Regions from separate parts of the Acetanaerobacterium sp. MSJ-12 genome, predicted to be linked through region 3. Evidence: predicted binding sites of a transcription regulator. Region 3 holds the regulator's gene; each other region holds the start of a gene.
What was found. Region 3 encodes LexA, which represses DNA repair genes until DNA is damaged. Its sites were predicted from a motif close to CNAACANNTGTTNG; they were not measured.

Region 1: KQI11_RS04310 (putative DNA modification/repair radical SAM protein) is a predicted target of LexA. The motif match lies at 3,784-3,797, and genes of this name have one in related genera.
Region 2: recA (recombinase RecA) is a predicted target of LexA. The motif match lies at 5,237-5,250, and genes of this name have one in related genera.

Annotation. Positions count from the first base shown of each region.
Region 1 is NZ_JAHLPK010000003.1:126,982-134,874, reverse strand. Features, by position in the region: gene KQI11_RS04325 (flavodoxin family protein) at 1-538, opposite strand, end outside; gene KQI11_RS04320 (TetR/AcrR family transcriptional regulator) at 535-1,179, opposite strand; gene KQI11_RS04315 (TIGR03915 family putative DNA repair protein) at 1,615-2,472, opposite strand; gene KQI11_RS04310 (putative DNA modification/repair radical SAM protein) at 2,451-3,758, opposite strand; gene KQI11_RS04305 (alanyl-tRNA editing protein) at 5,034-5,969, opposite strand; gene KQI11_RS04300 (DUF4387 domain-containing protein) at 6,059-6,376, opposite strand; gene KQI11_RS04295 (acyclic terpene utilization AtuA family protein) at 6,401-7,759, opposite strand; gene KQI11_RS04290 (methylaspartate ammonia-lyase) at 7,772-7,893, opposite strand, start outside.
Region 2 is NZ_JAHLPK010000008.1:86,852-94,744, reverse strand. Features, by position in the region: gene KQI11_RS09960 (M15 family metallopeptidase) at 334-1,401, opposite strand; gene pgsA (CDP-diacylglycerol--glycerol-3-phosphate 3-phosphatidyltransferase) at 1,533-2,099, opposite strand; gene rimO (30S ribosomal protein S12 methylthiotransferase RimO) at 2,083-3,441, opposite strand; gene KQI11_RS09945 (regulatory protein RecX) at 3,431-4,075, opposite strand; gene recA (recombinase RecA) at 4,079-5,224, opposite strand; gene prmC (peptide chain release factor N(5)-glutamine methyltransferase) at 5,487-6,341, opposite strand; gene KQI11_RS09930 (DUF1385 domain-containing protein) at 6,335-7,498, opposite strand; gene KQI11_RS09925 (HAMP domain-containing sensor histidine kinase) at 7,473-7,893, opposite strand, start outside.
Region 3 is NZ_JAHLPK010000010.1:201-8,093, reverse strand. Features, by position in the region: gene typA (translational GTPase TypA) at 1-457, opposite strand, end outside; gene lexA (transcriptional repressor LexA) at 1,602-2,171, opposite strand; gene KQI11_RS10910 (hypothetical protein) at 2,412-3,179, opposite strand; gene KQI11_RS10905 (peptidylprolyl isomerase) at 3,523-4,518, shown strand; gene KQI11_RS10900 (MATE family efflux transporter) at 4,639-6,084, opposite strand; gene KQI11_RS10895 (class I SAM-dependent methyltransferase) at 6,338-7,087, shown strand; tRNA gene KQI11_RS10890 (tRNA-Asn) at 7,392-7,467, opposite strand; rRNA gene rrf (5S ribosomal RNA) at 7,475-7,591, opposite strand; tRNA gene KQI11_RS10880 (tRNA-Glu) at 7,714-7,788, opposite strand.

The DNA.
Region 1 (7,893 bases), on a different contig from region 3:
CCAGCGAAGGGGGCAGCTCCCCCCGTCCCTGTGCGCCCGCAAAGACGACCCGTCCCATCCGCCTCATCCCCGCCGTGTGAAAAAATTCCTCCATGGCGCGGATGGCCCCCCGGCTCTGCCCGCAGAGGTAATCAAAGGGGGTCGGGGTGTTGCAGGCGGTCAGCAGCAGGTACCGCTGGCGCGGCGACAGCCGGGGCTTGGGGAAGGTCTTGGTCTCCTCCATCGCGGTGCCGAGCAGCCGGTCAAAGAGATTTTTGACCGCTGCGGGCAGGTTTGCCCAGTAGGTGGGGGCGGCCAGAACGACCGCGTCGCACCCCTGCAGGAGCTGGGCGATCCTCTGCACCCCGTCCGGCACCACGCAGACCCCCGTCTCGATACAGGCGCGGCAGCCCCGGCAAAGACCGATTTCCTCCCGGTAGAGCTCCACCCTGTCCACCGCCCAACCAGCCCTCTCGGCAGCGGCGACGGCGCACGCCAACATGGCCGCCGTCGAGCCGTCCGGGTGCGGACTCCCCAGAATCGCCAACAGCCGTTTCATCTCGACCCCTCCCCTCTGGCAATGGCGCGGTAGAGGGTTTCAAACCCGCCCGCAAGAAACGCCTCTCGGGTGAGACCCATCGCCTTTTCGATGTACTTTTCCTTGCTCGCGGCCACCTGCATGAGGCTGGCCAGCATTGCCCAGAAGGCAAACACCGTGGGCAGGATTTCCAGGTCGGGGCGGAACGCGCCCGTCTTCATCCCCTCGCACAGAAAGCGGCCCATCAGGTCGTTTATCTCCTCGCCCACGGCAAAGATCTCCCGCTCCACCGGCAGGGTGTCGGGGCTCTCCCAATCGATGTTGATTTCCCGCAGGGCCAGGCCAAAGAGGAAAGGCGCTTCTCCCTGGTAGCGCTGGAGCGCCCCGCAAACGGCGTCGTAGCGGCCCCGCGCGCCCGTCCCCTCCGCGAGGGCGGACGACAGACAGTCCCGCAATCGCCGCATACTCTCCAGGGTGAGGGCGCCGACGATCTCCTCCTTGCCCTGAAAGTAGACATAGAGGGTGGCCTTGCTGTACCCCGCCTCCCGGGCGATTTCCTCCACCGTCACCGAATCCACACCCCGCTTGGCGAAAAGGGCGGCTGCCGCCTGGGCGATGCGGCCCCGGTGGGCCTCAGCGGGTTCCTTCTTTCTTCTCCCCACCGGCTCTTCCTTCCTTTATTAATTAAACTATTGGTTTAATTAATTTTACCACGGCTTTTTCCCTTTGGCAAGGGTAAAAGCAAGTGGGGCCTTTCAAACTTGTTCTTCTCCTCGGACAGCGGTTCCCCTCATTGGCCGCCAAAGACTGGTTGCCTGCCCCGTCAAACCACTTCCCCTTCCTTCCCCGGGGATATCTGTCGGCACTTCTCTACATCTTTCCGCGCAGAAGGCCGTCCGCCGGACATGAAAAATGGAGGGACTGACCGCCCCTCCCCGCTGTTTTTCTCATCTGCAGGCACCGGCCATCCCCTCGAGTTTCTTCCTCACGGACGCCGCGGCAAAAAGGGGCCCTCTTTTTCAAATGGCCGTCCACCGACCGGCGAGGCACCCTTTGGGAGAACGCTCCAAGCCGAATGATCCGCCCCGTCGGACAGGTCACTCCCCCACCAGGCGATGGGGAGAACTTTTTTGCGGAGAGGGGGCGTCTCCCCGCTCCGGCCCCTGCAGACCGGCGGCTCTCGCCCCCTCCAAAGGAGGGGCAGACCTGTCCGCCATCTCGCACATCTCCCCCCAAAAGCGCTTGGGCATGTTTCCCCGCTGGCAGCGGGGGTTGACCCGGGCGGCAATGGTGGCGGACTGGTGGTACCCCCGCCACAACTGGCGGTAGAGCTGCTCCTGCGGGGTGTCGGGGGGGAGCTCCAACGCCTTGACCGAGACGATTTTGGCCCGGTGCGGGCGGTAGATCAGGGCCATCTGGTGGGTCTTGTCGTGGATCATAAAGGTCTCCTCCGGGTAGCGGTCGCAAAAATGCTCCCGCAGGACCGGCAACACAAAGTGTTTGGGGGAGATTTGGGAGAGGAGGGCCCCGTCGTACTCGGCAAAGCGGACAAACCCCAGCAGCAGATGCGCCTCGTTCGACACCGAGAGGGCCATCTTCTGCACCCGGCTCACCGCCTCGTCCCCCAACATGTCGCAGACGGCGGGCCCATAGCGGTAGCCCCGGCAGAGGAAGCGGTAGAGCCAGAGATCCCGCCCCTCCTCCCCGAACAAAAAGGCCCTCTGCACCAGCTGGCGGGCCTCCTCCCCCATCCGCTCGCCGATGGAGCGAAAGACCCGGCCCGCCCGCGCCCTGTCGCTCTCGATCTCCCGCACGGCGTAGAGCCCAGTCTGGCAGTCCTCCCGGCAGACGATGTCCAGGGGCGCCTCCCTCCTAATAAAGCTCTCAAAGACGCAGCAGAGAAATCCGGCAAAGCTGCCGTCGTGCAGGTAAATCAAATCTGGCCGGTCAAACAAGAGACCACATCCTCTCGGGTCACCGGCGGCTCGTCGAACAGGGAGAGCTGTTCCGGCCGGTTCTGGGGGAGCATGGCGGCGCTGCGCTCGGACACCAGGGCGCGAAAGGCGGCCTCCGGGCTGATTTTCAGCCCCACCGCCGTCTTCCCCGAACAGGTGATAAAGTACTGGGCCCGCTTGAGCACCACCCCGATTTTTTTGAGCCCGTCAAAGTGCAGGGGGCCCAGCCGCCGGGCCTTGGCGATCCGCTGGGCGCTCTTGACGCCGATGCCCGGCACCCGCAGCAACATCTCGTAGGGGGCGCGGTTGACCTCGACGGGGAAGTGCTCCATGTGGTGGATCGCCCAGTTGCACTTGGGGTCCAGGTAGGGGTTAAAGTTGGGGGCCCGCTCGTCCAGCAGTTCCCCCGCGTCGAAGCCGTAAAAGCGCAGCAGCCAGTCGGCCTGGTAGAGGCGGTGTTCCCGCAGCAGGGGCGGCTTGGTGGTCAGGGAGGGCAGGAGGGCGTCGCTCTGCACCGGGGTGTAGGCCGAAAAGAAGACCCGTTTGAGACCGTATTTGCGGTAGAGGCCCTGGGTCAGCCGCAAGATCTGCAGGTCGGTGTCCGGGGTGGCGCCGATGATCATCTGGGTGCTCTGCCCGGCGGGGGCAAATTTGGGCGCGCCCCGGTAGCGCACCAGGTCGGTCTGGTTCTGGGCGATCCCGCTGGTAATCAGCCCCATGGGGCGAAAGATGTCCGCCTTCGACTTGTCCGGCGCCAGCAGCCGCAGGCTCTGCTGGCTGGGCAGCTCGATGTTGACGCTCATCCGGTCCGCCAGCATCCCCAGCCGGGCGATGAGCCGGTCGTCCGCCCCGGGGATGGCCTTGGCGTGGATGTAGCCGCGAAAGCCGTACTCCTCCCGCAAGATCTGCAGGGTCTCGATCATCCGCTCACAGGTGTAGTCAGGGTTTTTGAGGATGCCGGAACTCAGAAACAGCCCCTCGATGTAGTTGCGGCGGTAAAACTGAATGGTCAGGTCGGCCAGCTCCCGGGGGGAAAAGGCCGCGCGGGGGGTGGCGTTGGAGCAGCGGTTGACGCAGTACTTGCAGTCGTAGGCGCAGATGTTGGTCATCAACACCTTTAAAAGGGAGACACAGCGTCCGTCGGCGGTAAAGCTGTGGCAGATGCCCGCGGCCGCCGCGCTCCCCAACTGCCCCTTCTTGCCGGCCCGGTCCACCCCGCTGGAGGTGCAGGCCACGTCGTACTTGGCCGCGTCGGAGAGGATCTCCAGCTTTTCCAGCAGCTCCATTTCCTGTGTCCCCCTCACTCCAAAATAAACATTTGTTCTTTTTCTATTTTACCCTCCCTCCCCTTAAAAGTCAATCGCTCCGTGCCAAAACGGCCCTGCCACCTTCTTCCTGCCCCTCCTTCTTTTGGAAGGGACAGCCTCTCGCTCTCTTCCCGCAAAAAATCGCAACCAGACAGGGACGCGAGAGGGTAAGTCCTCCCCTTTTGAACCGCGCAGGACTGACAAAACAGAGGGCAGTCCCTCTCCCCTCCGGCAAACCCTCCCAGCGCCTCACCTGCGCAGGCGCCAGGAGAAAAATTCCCCCTTTTCATTTTTCACAGACACGAGTAGGCCTCCATCGGCGCAGCTGGTGGTCCTACAAATGCGAGCAAAGCCCTCTATTCTCAAGCTACAACCGAAGGCGCTGATATGGTTTGCCACCGGCAAAAGGCCGCTGCTCGCAGCCCGCAAACCGGTGCATGGGTTTTTGTGTGTCATTCGCTCTGCCAGTTGGTCTTCCCTGAATTGATGCTGGATACCCCCTATCTCCTTTGCATTCCCACCTGCAGTGCCAGCGCAGTACCCCCTGACGCTCAAACTGCCGATTTCCATATTTGCAACCTGCACTTCAAACTCGCGCACCGCTCAAAAACAATTCGACCACCTTTTTCCATTGAAAAAAATCCCCAAAAACTGGAACCGCTCATTTCAGGTCAAATCCCTGCGAGCACATGGCTCTGGCCGGAGAGCACCGCTGCCTCCACAACTGTTCTCTCTTTTCCCTTGCAAACCTCTCGCATTTTCCCTCTCTGCTCTGTTTTCCCCGCAAGTCGCCTTTCCGCAGTACAAGGAGCCTTCAGTCCTTTTGCGCCGCCCAAGTTCTTTGGGAGCACCCCACATAACCAGATGCTTTTTTCTGAAAAAACAAGTGACAAGGCAGACACCTTGTCACTTGAATTGCCCCCGATTTACAGTCAAATCGCAGCCGCCAGGAGTTCCTTCCACAGGAACGCGACCACTCTCACTCTTGCCCGCTCCCCCCCTCACAGACAGGGGCCCACACATAGCGTCAGCCATCCCTACATGAGGGTGCCATCGCCGCCCTTCAGAGGGCCACGCGCCGCGGCAGAGAACCGGAAAATTGGCCCCGCATCCGCCCGCAGCAATCCAGCTGCACAGAGGCGCGCCGCCCGCAGCGATCTTGCAGGCGGCGCGCTGTTTTTGGCTCTTCCCGCCCCTTTGTGGGTCCGTCTCCCCGCAGGGAGGGCAGCCCCTGGGAAATACTCGGCCCAGGCGTCAAAAGACGATTTTGTTGAAGTCCTTGCCGCCGGCCTTCTCCCAGTCGCTGCCCACCAGGCCCACCAGCAGGTACCGCCCGGTCATGGGCTCCATCGGCAGGTCCTGCAGCAGGGCGAACTCCTCGATCTCGCCGGTGGTGCGCACGTGCATCCGCGGCCCGGTGCAGTGGTGCAGCTCGTCGCCGATGAGGATGTGCTCCTCGTCGCAGTAGGAGATGGGGATGTCTTTGGCAATCAGCTCGTTGACCTCGGTCTCCAGCCGCTTTAAGTCGATGTCCGGCTTCTCGGCAAAGCTGAGCACAAAGCCGTGCTTGACATCGCCGTGGGTGTATTTGCCCTTGTACTTGCGCAAAATCAGGTGTTCGCAGAGGTCCTCCGCGGTGTGGGCCATCTTGCGAAAGCGGATGGAGCCAAAGACGATTTTGGTCAAATCCTCCGGCTCGGGGCCGAAGAGGTTGGGCCGGGTGATGATGACCTCTCCCCCCACCCCGATGAGCAGGTGGGCGTTGCGCCCCCCCAAAAAGGGGTAGATGAGGTCAAAGTGCTCCACGATGACCCGCTTTTTCTTCTCGATGGCCTTTAAAATGGCCTCGGCCAACACGTGCATCTGGGTAAAGGCCGACTCGAAGCGGATGTCCAGGTGATAGGTGTGGGGGCTGTAAAAGCCCGAGTCGTCCTCGTCCACATCCAGGATGGGGAGGGGGCGGACGTTGACCCCCTCGTCGTCGTTGGTGAGTTCCAGCCCGGGGAACATCCCCTTGACCAGCATGCTCTTGCCCGAGCCCCCCTCCCCCACAATGCCGATGAGCAGGTCAAAGGGGCTGAGGTACTGCTGGGCGATCTGCATCCCCAAATCGGCCATCCGCACGTTGCCGCGGGGGGCGAAGAAGACGCTGTACAGATGGTTTTTCTGCATTCGATCGGAATAGGGCATGGGGCGCTCCTCCTCTACAAGACGGCAGGCGCCCCTCACGCGAAGCGCCTGCCGCCACGGCCCGCCGCTGCGGGCCCTCTCTTATTTTTCTACCAGTCAAACTCCAGGTCCAGCAGCGGGGCGTGCTGCTGGGCGCCGTAGACGTCGGTCTCCCCCAGGTCGCCCGAACAGATGGGGCGCTGGATGGTGATCTTGATGGCCTTGGCCGGCTGGAACTCGATGATGTTGATGATCTTCTCCGGGGGGATGTGGTAGAGACGGCAGACCACGTCCTCGTTGATGATCTTCTTCTCACAGGCCTTTTCAAAGCTGGCAAAGTCCTTGAACATGATGTCCAGCGTCAGCTCGTAGGGGCCGGAATTCTTGCTGCGGATGATCTCTGCGAGATCGGTGAGTTTCTGTTTCACAGCTCTCTCCTCCTCATTCTACCATTACAGGTCCACACAATCAACGGCAAAGGGGGCGACGGGGTCGTCGACGGCAATGACGTGATAGATGCTGAACACATAGACTTCGCCGGCGTGAAAATCGCTGGGCGAGTAGGGGAACGCCAGGTTGCCCGCGGTGGCTCGGCGGCCCTCGTAGCCGTAGTGGAGCATGGTGGAGCGGGCGAAGGCGCAGATGGTGTCGGCCTGTTTCTGGGTGTCGGCCACCGCCTCGATGACGATGCCCAGCTCGTGGGCGCCCTTGGTGGTGGGGGTGGGCTCCAACTCCGCCATCACCCCGTTGCGGCCGTAGATGTTGAAGTGCAGGTAGTAGTGGAGGTCGGCGTCCCGGAAGTTGTCGGCCACCCGGGCGCGCACCCCTTCGAGCACCTCGTCGATCTTCTCGATCATGATGGGGTCTCTGGCCCCGGCGATGGAGACGGTGCGGTAGCCGATGCAGCGCGCCCCCTCCAACTTGACGGTGTACGCGTCGGGCACAAAGCGGCTTCCGCTGACCCGGACGATGTTCTCCGTCTCCTGCTCAAATTTGCAGTCGGTCAAATCCAGGTGGCCGCCCGGCCCCGGCAGGATGTAGGGGTTGGTCTTTTCGTAAAGGGTGTGGGCCGCCACCGAGAGGGTGGTGCAGCGGCGCAGGGGGCTCAAGGGCTCCACCCGGAAGTAGTCCTCCCCAATGTAGCCGAACATGCAGTCCGAGCCGCTGCCGGGGGTGGCGCAGATGGAGGCGCACTCGAGGATCTTGCCCAGGTGGATGGCCAGCCCCTTGTCGCAGCCCGCCCGCACTGCCGGGGCGGCAAAGACCGACGGGTCGTAAGTGCGCCCGGCCAAAACGACCTGCGCCCCCTCGTCCAGGGCCTTGATAAAGGGCTCCATCCCCATCTGGCCCACAATGCGGGTGGTGGCGCCCACCGCCTCCTCGGTCAGTTCGGGCGCCGGGGCAAGGGGTTTCACCTTCCCCGCCCGCAGGGCCGCCTTGACATCCTCTTTTGCAAACTCGGCGTGGATGACCGCCAGCTTGAAGTGGAGGTCTTTCTCCCGGGCGATCTCCTCCACAATCTCGCGGCACCAGTTCAGGTGGGGCTCGCCGCCGCTGCCGCCGGCGGTACCGATGACCACCGGAATGCCCTCCTTGACCCCGGCTTCCAGCATGATCTCCAGATCGCGCTTGACCGCGTCCCGGTCGGTAAAGGAGACCCCCGCCCCCAGGTAGTAGGGCCCGGGATCGCTGGAGCCTGCGTCCACGGCGATCAGGTGGGGATGGCGCTTCATCCCCTCTTCAAAGCTCTCCTTGGGGAAACCGTACCCCAGGATGGCGGTGGTGGACAGAATGCGAAATTCCTCTTTCATCAAAAACCCCTCCTAGCGCTCGGCCTGGGCTCTGCGCAGGGCCAGGATGCGCTGCATCTCGTTGTAGACGATCATGTACCCCTCGTCGACCCCCATGCCGGGTTTGGCGAGGATCTGGTCGGGGCAGGTGGCCA
Region 2 (7,893 bases), on a different contig from region 3:
TCTCTCGCAATCGGGTTTGTCGTCTTTTCTATCAAAAAAAGCCGCCTCCGGCGGCGCCGGGTCCACCGGCGCGCGACCGAAGGCGGCTTTTGGGTACCAAAAGTCCGCGGTTCCACTTCTGTTTCTCGCTCTTGGGGCCGCTAACGGGGCCAAACCGCGCCGGCCTACTGGAGAGGGGATCGCTCCCCTCCCGTTCGGCCCGCGTGCTGGCGGGGGCACCTTCCCCGGCGGGTGCGGCCGGCGCGCTCTCAGCTCGCTGCGCGCCTCTCTGTCGCCGCCCTCTCATGCCGGGTACTCTTTCCCGTGTCATCGCATGTCGCGTCATTCAATTTGCTATTTGACCCCCAGGTACTCCTCGTAGGTCTGGCCGCTCTTGTAGAGGGTCTCGGCCAGGTCCTTGCCCAGGTAGCGGTAGTGCCAGGGCTCGTAGCCGTACTGGGTGATCTTGACCTTGTCCTCGGGGTAGCGGAGGATGAAACCGTAGTTGTGGGCGTTTTTCATCAGCCATTTGCCCTCGGCGGTGGTCTCAAAGTTGTCGGGGATGCCGGCGGTGTTGCTGATGTCCAGGGCCAGCCCCAGCTCGTGTTCCGAGCGGCGGGGATAGGCGCTGTACTGGGCGGTGTACTCCTTGCCGTACTGGCTGGTGTAGCGGGTGAAGAGCCCGTTTTGGTAGTCCTTGGTGCGGTAGGCGCTGACGGCCTTGAGGGTGATGCCGTCGGCCTTGGCCGCCTCCATCATCTGCTCCCAGCTCTCGGCCGCCTCCCTGCGCAGCTGCAGGTTCTTGCCGCAGTTGGTGGTGATGGCCACCAGGTCGCTGGGGGCGTAGCCCTCGGGCAGGGCGTGGTACTTGTTGACGATGGCGGTGATGGCGGAGGGATTGGAGATGACCTCCGGGGTGATGGAGGCGGGCTCTACGATCCCGCCGGAATAGACCACCTCATCGGTGTTCCCGCCGGAGGACTGCCCCCCCTGGGAGGAGGAGCTGCTCCCCTCCCCGCCGGACGGGGTCTCGGGCTCCTCAGGCTCCCCTTCCGGCTCGGTGGGGGCCTCGGGGGCCGCCTCCCAGACCACCGTCAGGGTGAACTGGGCCTGTTTGCCCAGGCCGTCTTCGGTGGTGAGGGTCAGGGGGTATTCCCCCGGCCCGGCAAAGCCGATCTCGGGACACTGCACCGGCCGCTCTTTTCCCAGCCAGTCGTATGCCTTGACCCGCCCCAGCTCCCCGCCGATGTCGGCGGAGGAGACGGTGACGGTGCCGGCGGCGACCTTCTCCCCGTCAAAGGTGAAGCGAGGGGCCGGGTGGAGCAGCAGGGTCAGCCCCACGGCCGCCGCCAGCACCACCACAGCCGCCACACAGGCCACGGCGATCCGTCTTCTTTTATATACTTTTTCGTTCCTTCGCATTCTCTTCATAAGCTGTTATAAACCCCGTTTTTCGCTTCCCAGTTCCCATTTTATCCCCGATTTTTGGCGCTTTTACTAGGCGAATGGAAAAGTATTCCATTTCATTCTACAATTCCAAAAAGCAGGTCTTTTTATTTTGTGGCGTTGATGCAGCCGATGTTGTCCACCACATAGGTGGCGCCGGAGATCACCGTCAGCGCCGCCACCAGCCACATGCCGATGTTGCTGATGAGGGGGACGTCGATCCCCGCGGGGAGAAGGCCGTTCTGCCCCAGCCCCAACAGCAGCAGCACCCCGATGATCACCGCCATCTGGGCCACCGTCTTTACTTTGCCCCAAATGTTGGCAGCTATGACCGTCCCCTCGCCCGCGGCCACCAGGCGGATGCCGCTGACCACAAATTCGCGGGCGATGACGATGAGGACCGCCACGCTGTGGGCCAGACCCATGTCGATGAAGCAGATCATGGCCGAGACCACCAGCAGTTTGTCCGCCAGGGGGTCGAGGAACTTGCCGAAGGTGGTGACCTGGCCGTTTTTGCGGGCCAGCTGTCCGTCCAGCAGGTCGGTGAGGGAGGCCGCGGCAAAGAGCACCAGGGCGATGAAGCTGTTTTGCCACAGCCCCTGCCAGAGCAGGGCCGCCACAAAGAAGGGGACCATGCACATCCGCAGGACCGTGAGCTTATTGGGCAGATTCATCGCCGTTCCCCCCCTCCTCGATCAGCCGGCCGTAGAGGTCGAAGTCGTCGGCCTCCTCCACCAGCACCTGTACGAATTCGCCGGGCACAAGCTCCCGCTCGGAGGAAAAGCGGACGGTGCCGTCGATCTCGGGGGCGTCGTACTGGGTGCGCCCCACGTAGCAAAACTCCTCCGGGTCGTAGCCGTCCACCATCACCTCGACCTGGGCGCCCACCTTCTTTTGGCAGTACTCGCCCATGATGAGGGTCTGTTTGTCCATGATGAGCTGAGCGCGGGCCCGCTTCTCCTCCTCCTCGAGCTGGCCGTCCAGCCGGGCGGCGAGGGTCCCCTCCTCCTGGGAGTAGGCAAAGCAGCCCAGCCGCTCAAAGCGCATGTCGTCCACAAACCGGCAGAGCTCCTCGAACTGCTCCTCGGTCTCGCCGGGGAAACCGGCCAGCAGGGTGGTGCGGATAAAGACCCCGGGGACCTCGCGGCGGATCTGCTCGATGACCGAGCGCACCCAGCGGTCGTCCCCCTTGCGGCCCATCCGCCGCAGCACCTCGCGGTTGGTGTGCTGCAGGGGGATGTCGATGTACTTGACGATGTTGTCGCTGTCGCGGATGATGGAGAGCAGCTCGTCGGTGATCCGGTCGGGGTAGCAGTACATCAGCCGGATCCAGCGGAAGGGCAGCTTGACCAGCTCCCGCAGCAGCCGGGCCAGGCTGGGCTCGCCGTAGAGGTCCTCCCCGTAGCGGGTGGTGTCCTGGGCGATGACAATCAGCTCCTTGACCCCGAAATCAGCCAGTTCGCCGGCCTCCTGCACCACCTCTTCGATGGGGCGGGAGCGAAAGTCCCCCCGGATGTAGGGGATGGCGCAGAAGGTGCAGCGGTTGGAGCAGCCCTCGGAGATCTTCAGGTAGGCGTAGTGGGCCGGGGTGGTGAGGATGCGGCCGCCCCCCAGGGGCAGGTCGTACTCGCTGCCGAAGGACTGGGCCTTTTCGCCCCCCAGGGCCCGCCGGATGATGGAGACGATCTCGGCGTTGGAGCCGATGCCCACCACCCCGTCCACCTCGGGGATCTCCCGCAGGATCTCCTCCTTGTAGCGCTGGGCCAGGCAGCCGGTGACGATGACACACCGCAGCCGCCCGGTCTCTTTGAGGGCGCAGAACTCGAGGATGGTGTCGATGGACTCCTGCTTGGCGTCGTCGATGAAGCCGCAGGTGTTGATGAGCACCACGTCGCACTGTTCGGGGTCGCCCTGCAGGGCGAACTCGGGATCTTGTTGGATGAGGTTTAAGAGGATCTCGCCGTCTACCTGGTTTTTGGGGCAGCCCAGCGAGACCATTCCCACATTAATCGACATAAGGGTCTCCTGTCTCGTAATCGGTGTCGTATTCTTCCATGGCGGCCCGGCAGTCGCCGTAGCCAAACCCGCGGTGGGCCAGGGCGGCCAGCACCTTCTGCCGCTGCGCCCGGTCGCCCAGGCGGGCGGCGTACTTCTGTTCCAGCAGGGCGCGGATGCTGGCGCCGTCGTCAAAGCCGCCGGCGTCCAGCACCTCCCGGCAGAGCGCGGGGTCGATCCCCCGCTTTTGCAGCTCCAGCTCGATGAAGCGGCGGGAGAGGTGCTTATAGCGGTAGAGTTCGTCGGCCAGGCGAAAGGCGTAGTCGCCGTCGCTAACCAAGCCGGCCTCCTCCAGCTGGGTCACCACCTGGCGGGCGGTGGGGCGGGGCCAGTCGCGGCAGAGCCGCTCCACCAGTTCCCCCCGGGCGTAGGCCCGCTGGCCCAGCAGGGTCAGGGCCTTCTCCCGGCAGCCCACGGCGTCGGACTGGGCCTTGACCTCTTCCAAATAGGCGTATTCCAGCACCGCGCCCGGGCGCACCCGGCTCTTGAGCAGGGTCTCCCCGTCCAGCGACCAGAGGAATTCCCCGTCCACAAAGACGCTGTACCGGCCCCGCTTGGTCTTTTCCAGCCCGGTGATCTCGCCGCACTCGGACATGGCCTAGTCCTCCACCTCGATGTCGATGTCCATCACGGCGGGGGCGGGCTGGGCGGGGGCGGCGCTGGGGGCTGAGGCCGGGGCGGGGGCGTCCGCCGGGGCGGCGGGCTTTTTGGGCATCAGCGACTTCTCGGCCTCGGCCGCGTTCTGGCGGATGGCCGCCTCGATCTCCTGGGCCACCTCCGGGTGCTCCAAAAAGTACTTCTTCACGTTGTCGCGGCCCTGGCCCAGCCGCTCGCCCTTATAGCTGAACCAGGCGCCGGATTTCTGGATGATGTTCATGTTGACGCCGATGTCGAGGATCTCGCTCTCCTTGGAGATGCCGGTGCCGTACATGATGTCGAACTCGGCGATCTTGAAGGGGGGGGCCACCTTGTTCTTGACGATCTTGGCCTTGGTGTGGTTGCCCACGAACTCGCCCCCCACCTTGAGGGTCTCGGCCTTGCGCACGTCGATGCGCACCGAGGCGTAGTACTTCAGCGCCCGGCCGCCGGCGGTGGTCTCGGGGTTGCCGTAGATGACGCCGATCTTCTCGCGCAGCTGGTTGATAAAGACCGCCACGCACTTGGTCTTGCCGATGATGCCGGTGAGCTTGCGCAGGGCCTGGCTCATCAGCCGGGCCTGCAGCCCCACGTGGCTGTCGCCCATCAGCCCCTCGATCTCGGCCTTGGGGACCATGGCCGCCACCGAGTCGATGACCACCACGTCGATGGCGCCGGAGCGCACCAGCGCCTCGCAGATCTCCAGGGCCTGTTCGCCGGTGTCCGGCTGGCTGACCAGCAGGGCGTCGATGTCGACCCCCAGGGCGGCGGCGTAGACCGGGTCGAGGGCGTGCTCCACGTCGATGAAGGCGGCGGTGCCCCCCTCCTTCTGGGCGGAGGCGACGATGTGCAGGGCCACGGTGGTCTTGCCCGAGCTCTCCGGGCCGTAGATCTCGACCACCCGGCCCCGGGGCACCCCGCCCACGCCGATGGCCATATCCAGCGACAGGCTGCCGGTGGAGATGGCCTCGATGTTCAGGGTGGAGTGCTGGCCCAGGCGCATGACAGCGCCCGCGCCAAATTGTTTTTCGATGTTGGCCAGAGCTGTTTCCAGCGCCTTCTGGCGGCTCTCCTGAGCCGTCTCCTTGGCCTTGTTCTTTTCCGCCATGGATCGTCCTCCCAAACGTTCGTTCACTCTGTTGATAAAAATAGAACCATTCCCGCCGGGGCGGGCATGGCGCAGACAGCAGTTCCAAAAAAGACGGCCGCGCCGCCCGGGCCGCGACTGCCATTACAGGGTTATTATACTGCATTTCTCCCGCTGCCGCAAGCGTTCAGCGGCCTTTGCCGCCCCTGGCAGAAAAAACCGGCTCCCTGGGCCGCCCGCCCCCCAAAGGGCAAAAAAAGAGGGCCGCAGCCCTCTGCTTCTTCTATTTTGGCCGCCGGCCCAGCACCACCCGGTCCAGGCCGCCCAGGTCCTGCAGGCAGGTGACCCCCTCGTAGCCCTGGCCGCGAAAGAGGGCGCAGACCTCGGCCCCCTGGCCGCAGCCGATCTCCACCGCCAGCAGCCCCCCAGGGCGGAGGACCGGGCGGTAGGCGGCGGCGAAGTGGCGGTAGAAGGCCAGCCCCCGCTCGGGGGCCTCCAGCGCCTCCCGCGGCTCGGCGAGCACCTCGGGGGAGAGGGTCTCCATCTCCTCCGGGCGGATGTAGGGGGGGTTGGCCACCAGCACATCCAGCGGCGGGCAGACCCCCTGGTAGGTCAGCGCGTCCCCCCGCACCGGCCAGACGTTCGCGGCCCCGTTCAGGCGGATGTTGGCCTGCAGATAGCCGAAGGCGCGCCCGCTCTTCTCCACCGCCAGCACCCGGCTCTGGGGGAGGGCGGCCCCCAGGGCGACGGCGATGCAGCCGCTGCCGCTGCAGAGGTCGGCAATGGTGCAGGGGCCCTGGGGGGCCCGCGCCAGCACCGCCTCCACCAGGCACTCGGTGTCCGGCCGGGGGATGAGCACCCCCTCCCCCACCCGGAAGGGGTGGCCGTAAAACTCCCAGCAGCCCAGCAGGTACTGCAGCGGCTCCCGCCGGGCGCGGCGGGCAAAGAGGGCCCGCACCCGCCGGGCCGCGTCCGCGGACAGCTCGTCACGCAGGTGTAGGGGCAGTTCGCCCCGGGGAAAGCCCGCCCCGTGGCAGAGGAGCTCGGCCGCGTCGAACTTGGGGGACTCCACCCCCCGCTCCCGCAGCAGGGCCTCCCCCTCCCGCCAGAGGGCGCGGACCGTGCGGGGCTCTACCACCGGTCGTCCTCCCCGTTTTGGGGGATGACGGCCTCCATGGCGGCCACCGCCACCTCGATCATCGAGTCGTCCGGCTCCTTGACGGTGAGGCGCTGCAGCCAGAGGCCGGGGGCCGAGAGGACCTTGGTGAGGAGGTTGTCGTGCCCGCCGGCGTACTTGATGATCTCGTAGGAGATGCCCATCACCAGCGGCAGGAGGAGGACCTTCAGCGCCATGCGCAGCCAGAGGCTCTGCCAGGAGACAAAGGAGGAGACCAGGATGCTCACCAGGATGACGATCAGCAGGAAGCTGGTGCCGCAGCGGGGGTGGAAGCGGCGGTGGCGGCGGACGTTCTCCACCGTCAGGGCCTCGCCGTGCTCATAGCAGGCGATGGTCTTGTGCTCGGCCCCGTGGTACTCGAACATCCGCCGGATCTCCTTCATCCGCGAGACCAGGGCCATGTACCCCAGGAAGATGCAGAGCTTGACCAGCCCCTCCAGCGGGGTGCGCCAGCGGCCCAGCTCCACCAGCTTGCCCAGTCCCCCCACAATGGCGGTGGGCAGCACCATGAAGAGGGCCAGGGCCAAAAAGACCGCCAGCACGCTGACCGCCACCGAGAAGCCGGCCCCCAGGCCCTTCTCCTCTTTCTCCTCCGCCGCCGGGGCGGCGGTATGTAGGGGCGCGGACCGCTCTCCGCCCGCGCTCTCGCCCTCTCCGTTGGGGGCGGCGGCCGGGAAGGAGGGCGTCTCCCCCCCGCTGCCGGCCCCCGCCGGCGCGCTCCCCTCGCCCGCCGGGGCGGGGGGTGCCGAGGGCGCTTCCTCGCCCGCACCGGTCGGCGGGGCGGTCTCCCTTTCACCGCTCCCCTCGTCCGCCGGAGCGGGGGCCTTGGGGGGCTCCTCCTCGTCCAGGGCGCCCGAGATCTCGGCCGAGCGCATCAGGCAGGTGTAGCCCAGCACCAGGGTGGAGACAAAGTTGAAGATGCCCCGCACAAAGGGCACCCGGCTGTACCACCGCGCCAGGTGCTTGTCGGGTTTGACCTCCAGTTCGATCCCCCCGTCGGGGCGGCGGACCGCCACGCTGTAGCAGTCCAGCCCCCGCATCATGATCCCTTCCATCAGGGCCTGCCCGCCGATCTTGGTGCGGCGGGGGCCGCTATTTGTCCCGTTGTTGCTGTTCACGATAGCGCTGTATCTCCTCTTCATCTATTTTTGCGATCTGCATGGTGGTGGAATCCACCTTTTTGTCCATCACCGGGATGGAGATGGTGACGGTCGTCCCCTCCCCCTCGGTGCTGTCGATGGTCAGAAGGCCCTTGTGCAGGGCGATGATCTCGTCGGCCACCGCCAGGCCGATGCCGGTGCCCCGGCGGCTGTTGGAGCCCTTGATGAACTTCTCCTTGATGCGGGGCAGGTCGCTGCGGGGGATGCCCAGGCCGGTGTCGGCGATGCGGATGACCACGTAGCCGGTCTCCTCGGCCGCCGAGGTGCGGATGGTCCCGTCCTTCTCGCTGTACTTGAGGGCGTTGTCGAGGATGTTGACAAAGACCTGCCGCAGCCGGTTTTTGTCCCCGAAC
Region 3 (7,893 bases):
CCAGGTCCAAAAGCAGTTCCAGCACCTCGTCCTCGATCTCCTCGGGGCGGGCGTCGGGGCGGTCGACCTTGTTGACCACCACGATGATGGTGTGGCCCAGGGCCAGCGCCCGCTCCAGAACGAACCGGGTCTGGGGCATAGGGCCCTCGAAGGCGTCTACCAGCAGCAGCACGCCGTCCACCATCTGCAAGACCCGCTCTACCTCGCCGCCAAAGTCGGCGTGGCCCGGGGTGTCGATGATGTTGATCTTGACCCCGTTGTAAAAGAGCGAGGTGTTTTTGGAGAGAATGGTGATGCCGCGCTCCCGCTCCAGGGCGCCGGAATCCATCACCCGGTCGCGCACCACCTGGTTTTCGCGGAAGATGCCGCCCTGTTTGAGCATCTCGTCTACCAGGGTGGTCTTGCCGTGGTCGACGTGGGCAATAATGGCAATATTTCTCAAATCGTTTCTAGTCAAACTGTGTTCCTCCCCAAGAATGGCTGGCTGTCAAACGGTTTTGGCTCGCTGCCCGCGGCAGGAAAAGCAGCCGGCGGAAGTGTGATCTCCCCTCGTCCGGCTGTACAAGCCCTTTAACTGTCTTATTATACACCGCCACGCCTAAAAAAGCAAAAATATCTCACAAAAAATAGTCAAAAAATTCATCGCAAGCGCCAAATCTAGCCTCTCTTTTCTCCTTTTACCCACTTATCAGCTGTACCGTCTTTTCACAGGCGGGCACGGGCCTCAAAAGCGCAGGGAGAAGTGCTGCTTTCCCCTTATTTCAGCTAGGGGCCATACCGCCCCCCCGGCAGCCGGTGAGGGGAAAGGGTCGACACCTTTCCCCCGCAATTGCCCGCTGCCAGAACCCGCCGGGAAAAGGGCTCTTTCCCCACCGCCGGCATGGGGTGGAAAGGAGGGGCACGGGGGAAAAAGGCCGACCTCTCCCCGCAGTGGAGTGCGGAGAGGCAGCGCGGACAGCGCGCAGGGGCAAAATCCCCAAAAAAGAAAGCACAGCCCCCGAAATGTAGAGGCCAGCGCGGCTTTCTCCCATCTCAGTCCAAGTCTACTCTCTTCCGACGGCCAGCGAGAGCGATAGGGGGGAAAAGCTTCCCTTCTCTCTCGATTGTCTGCAGCCAGGGTCCAACATGGGAAAAGGCCTTTCCTCTCTGCCGGCACAGTACGGCTGTAGGGGAAACGCGATCCTCTCCCCGCAGCGAAGCGCGAGGAGGCGGCATCGACGCCGCGCAGGGGCAAAGGACAAAGCCTGTGGAAAGAGAAGTGCAACATCCCCCCAAGATACCGAGGGCGGCGTGCCTTTCCCCATCTCAGCACGGGCCCGCTCTCTCCCGACAGCCGCCAGAGGTGATGGGGCCCTTCACCCCGTGCTTGCCTGTGGTCAGCGCTCGCCGGGGAAAAAGTCCCTCCCTTTCCCCGTTACCGGTACAGGACAGGGCAGCCTGAGGGGGAGAGCAAAGAGCACCCTCTCCCCGCAGCAAAGCACAAGAAGACGGCGCTGTCCGGCGCGCAGGCAAAGCCCGTAACAAAAGGGCAGACAACGCACTAAAAATGCAGAGGCCACCCCAGCAACAAACTGGGGCAGCCTCTCCTCTGTCAACTTTCTTCAGTAATTGCGGATGAGCCGCACCACCCGGCCCAGGATGGCCACAGTGTCGGGGTAGATGGGGGACAGGCGGTCATTTTCGGGCTGCAGGCGGACGCGGCCGCCCGGCTCCCGATAAAAGCGCTTGACGGTGGCCTCGTCCTCGATCAGGGCCACCACGATCTCCCCGTCGCGGGCTTCAGGGGTCTGCTGCACCAGAATGATGTCCCCCTCGAAGATGCCGGCGCCAATCATGCTGTCTCCCTTGACCCGCAGGGCAAAGAGCCCTTCGCCCCGCAGGTCGCTGACGATATAGTCCTCTATATCCTGCTGGGCCAGGATGGGGGTGCCAGCCGCCACTGTGCCCAGCAGAGGGATGGCGGCGGTGTGCCGCCCAGTGATGCGGATGCCCCGGTTTGAGCCGTGAACCACCTCGATCTCGCCGTCCTCCTCGAGCATCTTCAGGTACTTGTGGGCGGTGCAGGTCGATTTGAAGCCCATGGCCGCACAGATTTCCCGCACCGAGGGGGGGATGCCCTCCCCCACCTGGCGGTACAAAAATTCCAGCAGCTCCCGCTTTTTTCGCTCCACCTTTTCCACGTCTCTCACCTCTCTCTAAAGTTCAAATGATCACTCAGGTTTTTTCACCTTTTATTAACATATCATTCACAACAAATTGGGCTTCAGGGCTATAATAAGAACAAGCCTAAAGACAATGCCGCAAATGTTTTTAGGACTGCACTATCCTCCTCAAAAGCACCCCTCAGGCTTTTGAATGCCGCCGCCCGCAAGGTTGGCGGCATTTTTTCGCTTTCCGCCCGGCAGCCGCCGCTATTTGAGGTAGATGGTGTGCCTGCGCTTTCTCTTTTTAAAGAGGACGCGCAGGGCGATCGCCCCGCCGGCCGCCACCGCCAGAATGCCGATGAGAACGGCCGGAGACTGCCAGTTGGCAAACCAGTCGTCCCCCTTGGGCTCGGTGGGCAGGCGGTTGGGGGTGCCCGGTATCTGCGGGTTTTGGATCCCCCCGGCCGCCCGGTCGTAGATGAGGTAGTCCTGCCCCTTGTAGGTCAGGGCGACCCGCCCGTCGTCCCCCTCAAAGGCAAACTCGCAAAAGACCCCGCGGGAGTTGACAAAGAAGGTCACCGCCGCCGTCTCGGCGTTCTCCTCCCCTGCGAGGGTGGAGGCCTGGACCGGCAGGGCGGTGCTGTCCAGCCGGTAGGCGCCGTTGTCCAGGACAAAGCCGCCCCACATCTTCTTTTTTAAAGAGAGGATGGCCGCGTCCCCCGGCTGCAGGTCCCGCAAGGCCTCTCCCCTCTCCACCTTGATTTCGCGGCGGACCTCACTGGAGGGCAGGGGGCTGCTCCCGCCGCCGATGGAGGAGGAGCTCTTGGGGATCTCGCTGATGGAAAAGGTGATGCTCCCCTCCCCCACCGAGGTGACCGTTCCCACCGCCAACAGGTCCTGCCCGTTGTGGGTGAAGCGGTAGAGGGCGTCAGCTGCCTGCGCGGGCAGGGCCAAAGCCAAAGAGCCCAACAGCGCAAGCAGCACTGGAACGAGAGCAAAACGCCGCGAGCGGCTGGTCGATTTGTAATGCGTCATGAAAAGTCCTTTCCCCCGGCCAGAGAGCCGGTGGTCTTGGTGCAATATTTACAAATAGTATACCAAAAACTTTGTTCTCTTGCAATTGCCCTTTGGGTGTGGAAAACTTTCGCAATTCTCGCAGCGACAATTCCCATGGCACCGGTGTTTTCAACATCGAATTCCACAGCTGTGGAAAACTCACCCATCAGAATTCCACAGAATTGGATATTACTCGGGGTTTATCCGCTTTTTTTGCAGATTGACGCTCATTTCGCAAAGGATTTTCGCACTTTTCACACAGTCTACACATTGGTTGGGTAAGCTAAAGGCGTACCCAACCACAGAGTAAAGGAGAAACCACATGCATCTTTCCCAGCATTTTCAGCGCGTCGCCGCCGTCGGCGCCGCCTCTCTACTGACCCTTGCCGCCCTGACCGGCTGCGGGGCCAAAAACTCCCCTCTCGTGGTGGACGGCAAGGGCGTCTCCATGCCGGTGGTCATGACCATCGACGGGGACAAGGTCTCAATGGACGAGTACCGCTACTACTTCCTCAACATGAAATACGGCTATGACAACGGCGATGACACCGCCTGGGAAGGGCAGGACGAGGTCAGGGCCCAGCTCTCCGACTACGTGCTCAAGGCGCTGCAGTCCAACCGCGCCATCCGCGCCCTGGCGGACGAGTACGGCCTCTCCCTCAGCGATGAGGAGAAGGCCAGCGCCGACAGCCAGCTGGCCTCTGTCAAAGAGAGCTACGACTCGGAAGAGGCCTTTCAGGAGGCGATGACATCCGCCTACCTCACCGAGGACCTCTACCTGCAGCTGATGCAGACCAGCTACCTGCAACAAAAGGTCGAAAACCACCTCTTTGGCGAGGGCGGCACCATGGAGGTCACCGACGAGGTGCTGGGCGAGTTCTTGCAGAAGCGATACGCCCACGTGAGCCATGTCCTGGTGACCAACGAGACCGAGAACGCCGAGGCCTTAAGCCAGGAGATCCTGGAGCGGGCCCGCAGCGGCGAGGACTTTGCCACCCTGGTGAGCCAGTACAACGAGGACCCCGGCCTGACCGAGGACGGCTACTACTTTGGCCCCGGCGAGATGGTGGAGGAGTTTGAAGACGCCTCGTTTGCCCTGGCCGAGGGAGAGATCAGCGACGTGGTCAAGACCTCGTACGGCTATCACATCATCAAAAAGCTGCCCATCGACCAGAGCTATATCGACGAGAACCACGACTCCCTGGTGACCGCCTGCAAGGACGCCCTCTTCAACGACCTGTTGGAGGAGAAGATCAGCAAGCAGGAGGTCACCTACAACAAAAACTACGACAAAATTTCGGTGGAGACCCTCCACTAAAACCAGCCGACCAGATGGCACTTGGCGCCACTTTTTCATACTTTCCGGGGAAAGCCCCCTGCTCGCAATGAGCAGGGGGCTTTCTCTGTCTTGACAGTTGTTTCTAAAGATTTGGGTATGTCAGAGGGCGTCGTTCCCCTCGGCCACAGGAGACACGCCACCGGTGACGGCTTTCTCCCGCCATCGGCCGGAGCGGACCCGGATGTAGGCCAGGATGGACTCGGAGGTATAGCTGAAAAAGTAGGCCACTGCCACCGTATAAAACCCGAGGAGGGAGGCAAAGCTGTATGCCGCGATCATGCGAAAGAGCATCCCTCCGGCGGTGATGAAGGAGACGGCCAGCACGTCGCCCGCCCCCCGCAGCAGCCCTTCACTCATAAACATGAAGGACATGGGGAAGTAGGCGATGCAGAGCATCCGCAGGTACTGGGTCCCCACCTGGATGACAGCGCCATCGCTCTCGGCCTTGATAAAGATGCCGATGAGATTCCCCCCAAACAAAAAGAGGATGACCGCCATGGCGGCACAGAAGATCATCGACCAGAGGATGCTCACCCGATACCCCTGCTTGACCCGGTTCAGCCGGCCGGCGCCGATGTTTTGGGCACTGTAGTTGGAGAGGGCGTTGTGCAGGTTGTAGATGGGGAGGGTGAGGAAGAGCTCGATCTTCTGGGCCGAGGTGTAGGCCGCCATATAGAGGCTGCCAAAGCTGTTGATGATGCCCTGGATGAGCAGCCCGCTCACCGAGAGGACGATCCCCTGCAGGGCGGAAGAGGCCCCCAGCTTGACGATCAGCCCCAGCAGGTCGGCCCGAAAGCGGCCGAACCCGTGGCGCAGCCCTGTTTGCCCGTCGCCCAGGCGGGCGATGCGGCACATCAGCAGGGGAAAACCGATGGCGCAGGTGAACACCTGCCCAATGACGGTGGCCAGGGCCACGCCAAAGACCCCCCAGCCAAAGCCAATGACAAACCAGAGGTTGAGGACAATGTTGAGAAGGCCCCCGGCAGCCATGCAGTAAAGGGGCGTTTTCGAATCGCCCAGGGCGTTGAAAAGACTGCCGCCGATGTTGACCAGGAAGATGAAGAGAAAGCCGATAAAAATGATGGTGAGATAGGTGACGCTGTCGGCAAAGACGTCCTCCGGTGTGTTGAGAAAGCGGAGGAGTGCAGGGGTAAAAAGGACCCCTAAAACGCTGATGAGGATGGAGGTGACGACCGTAAAGAGGACCGAAGTGCTGAAGATGTCCTTGATTTCTCTGCGGCGGCCTTCACCGAAAAACTGGCCGGTGACAACGGCAACCCCCACCGAAAAACTGGAGGAGACAATGGTTCCCATATAAAAGATGGGGCCGGCCCCGCCGACTGCCGCCAGGGCGCCCGCCCCCACAAACTGCCCTACAATGATGGTGTCGGCCAGGTTGTAGCACTGCTGAAAGATGTTGCCGATGAGGATGGGGATCATGAAGAAAAAGAGGGTTTTCCCCGGCGGGCCGGTGGTGAGGTCGCCGGGAATATAGGGCGGGTGGGCGGAGGGATCTCCCCCCAGCCGCCGTTTGAATAGCTGCATCTGTATCCTCCTTGCAGATCGGGCCGGCACACGGACCGGACAGGTATCGCCTTCGGCCTTTTGGAGCGCCGCGCCCCCAAAAGCCCGATAGAAATTAGTATACAGGAAAGAGAGGACAAGTGCAATCATTCACTATTTTTTCTTTTTTAGTACATTCATTTTTGTGCCTATCGGATATTTTCGCTTCCCTTTTCTTTTCCGCTGTGCTATACTTGGTTTTACTCGGCTAAACACCAAGACGGAGGAGGCTGTTATGGACAAGCTGCAAAACATCTATGACCACCCCGATTTTTACGAGGGATACCGCTCTCTGCGGGAAAACCCGGTCAACTACAATGTTCTGCTGGAACACCCAGCTCTCCTTTCCCTGTTGCCGGATCCCGCGGGAAAGGATGTACTGGACCTGGGCTGCGGCTTTGGGGAGGTCTGCGCCCTCTGCGCGCAGCGGGGTGCCCACTCGGTGACGGGGATCGACCTCTCCCAACGGATGCTGGCGGCCGCAGAGCGGGAAAACGGGGGCCGCGGGATTCGCTTTGAGCAGATGGACATGAGCCGAATCGGGGAGCTGGGACAGCGCTTTGACTTGATCCTCAGTTCGCTGGCCGTCCACTATGTGGAGGATTTCGCCGCCCTGGCAAAGAGTGTGGCCGACTGTCTGCGGCCCGACGGCGTTTTCCTCTTCTCTCAAGAACACCCCATCGGCACCTGTCACATCGACGAGACCGCCCCTTATTGGGTATATGGGGAAGATGGAAGGGCCCTCTACCATCCTCTAAACGACTACGGCCGCCCGGGAAAGCGAGAGATCACCTGGTTTGTGGACGGAGTGGTCAAGTACCACCGCACCTTTTCACAGCTCATCAACGCCCTGACGGACGCCGGGCTCGCCGTCGAGCGGATGGAAGAGCCCCTTCCCTCTCCCGAGTTGGTGGCGCAGTATCCCTTCTTTGAGAAGGAGTACCACAAGCCCAGCTTCCTGCTGATCCTGGCCCGCAAAAAGTAAAGAGTACCTGATAAACAGAGGGGGCGAAGGGTCGGATTGAGCCGGGTTTTCGGCACTATACATAACTGCGGTGAGGCGGCACCCTCTCCAAAAAAACTGTCCAGCGGCGCTCCTCACGCCCCCCTATCAAAAGACAGAGAAGCTGACAGCGGGCAGATAGAAGATTGAACTGGCGCGCTGCGGATTGGCACAGCACCAAAAAAGCCCCCGCACTGTCATGACAGTGCGGGGGCTTTTCCCTTTTTGATCAGAAGGAGACTGGTCCGGAGCCAAAAAAAGAGCACCTGTTTGGGTGCTCTACTTTTGGCTCCCCCTGTTGGGCTCGAACCAACGACCCTGCGGTTAACAGCCGCATGCTCTACCAACTGAGCTAAGGAGGAATATTTGTGTCGGCATCGCCCTATTTTCCCAGGCAGCTTCCCACCAAGTATCTTCAGCGCTGCGTAGCTTAACTTCCGTGTTCGGGATGGGAACGGGTGGATCCTACGCGCCATCAACACCGACTTCGCCAATTGCTCTGCAAGTGGCCTTGACATCTGCCTCAAAGTCCACCGAACTTTGTCTTTGCTTTCGCAAAGCACTGCATCTGTCTGTATATAATGAACGACTTTCGCCGTCATTATTCCTGGTGACCCGTGGGGGAATCGAACCCCCGTTACCGGCGTGAGAGGCCGGTGTCTTAACCGCTTGACCAACGGGCCAAATCAATTGCAGAGCAATTGATTTTGACATTTTCCTCAAAGTCTCAAGGACTTTGATTTTGCTTCGCAAAATACGAAAAATGTCCCCGTCAACTCACTCTACAA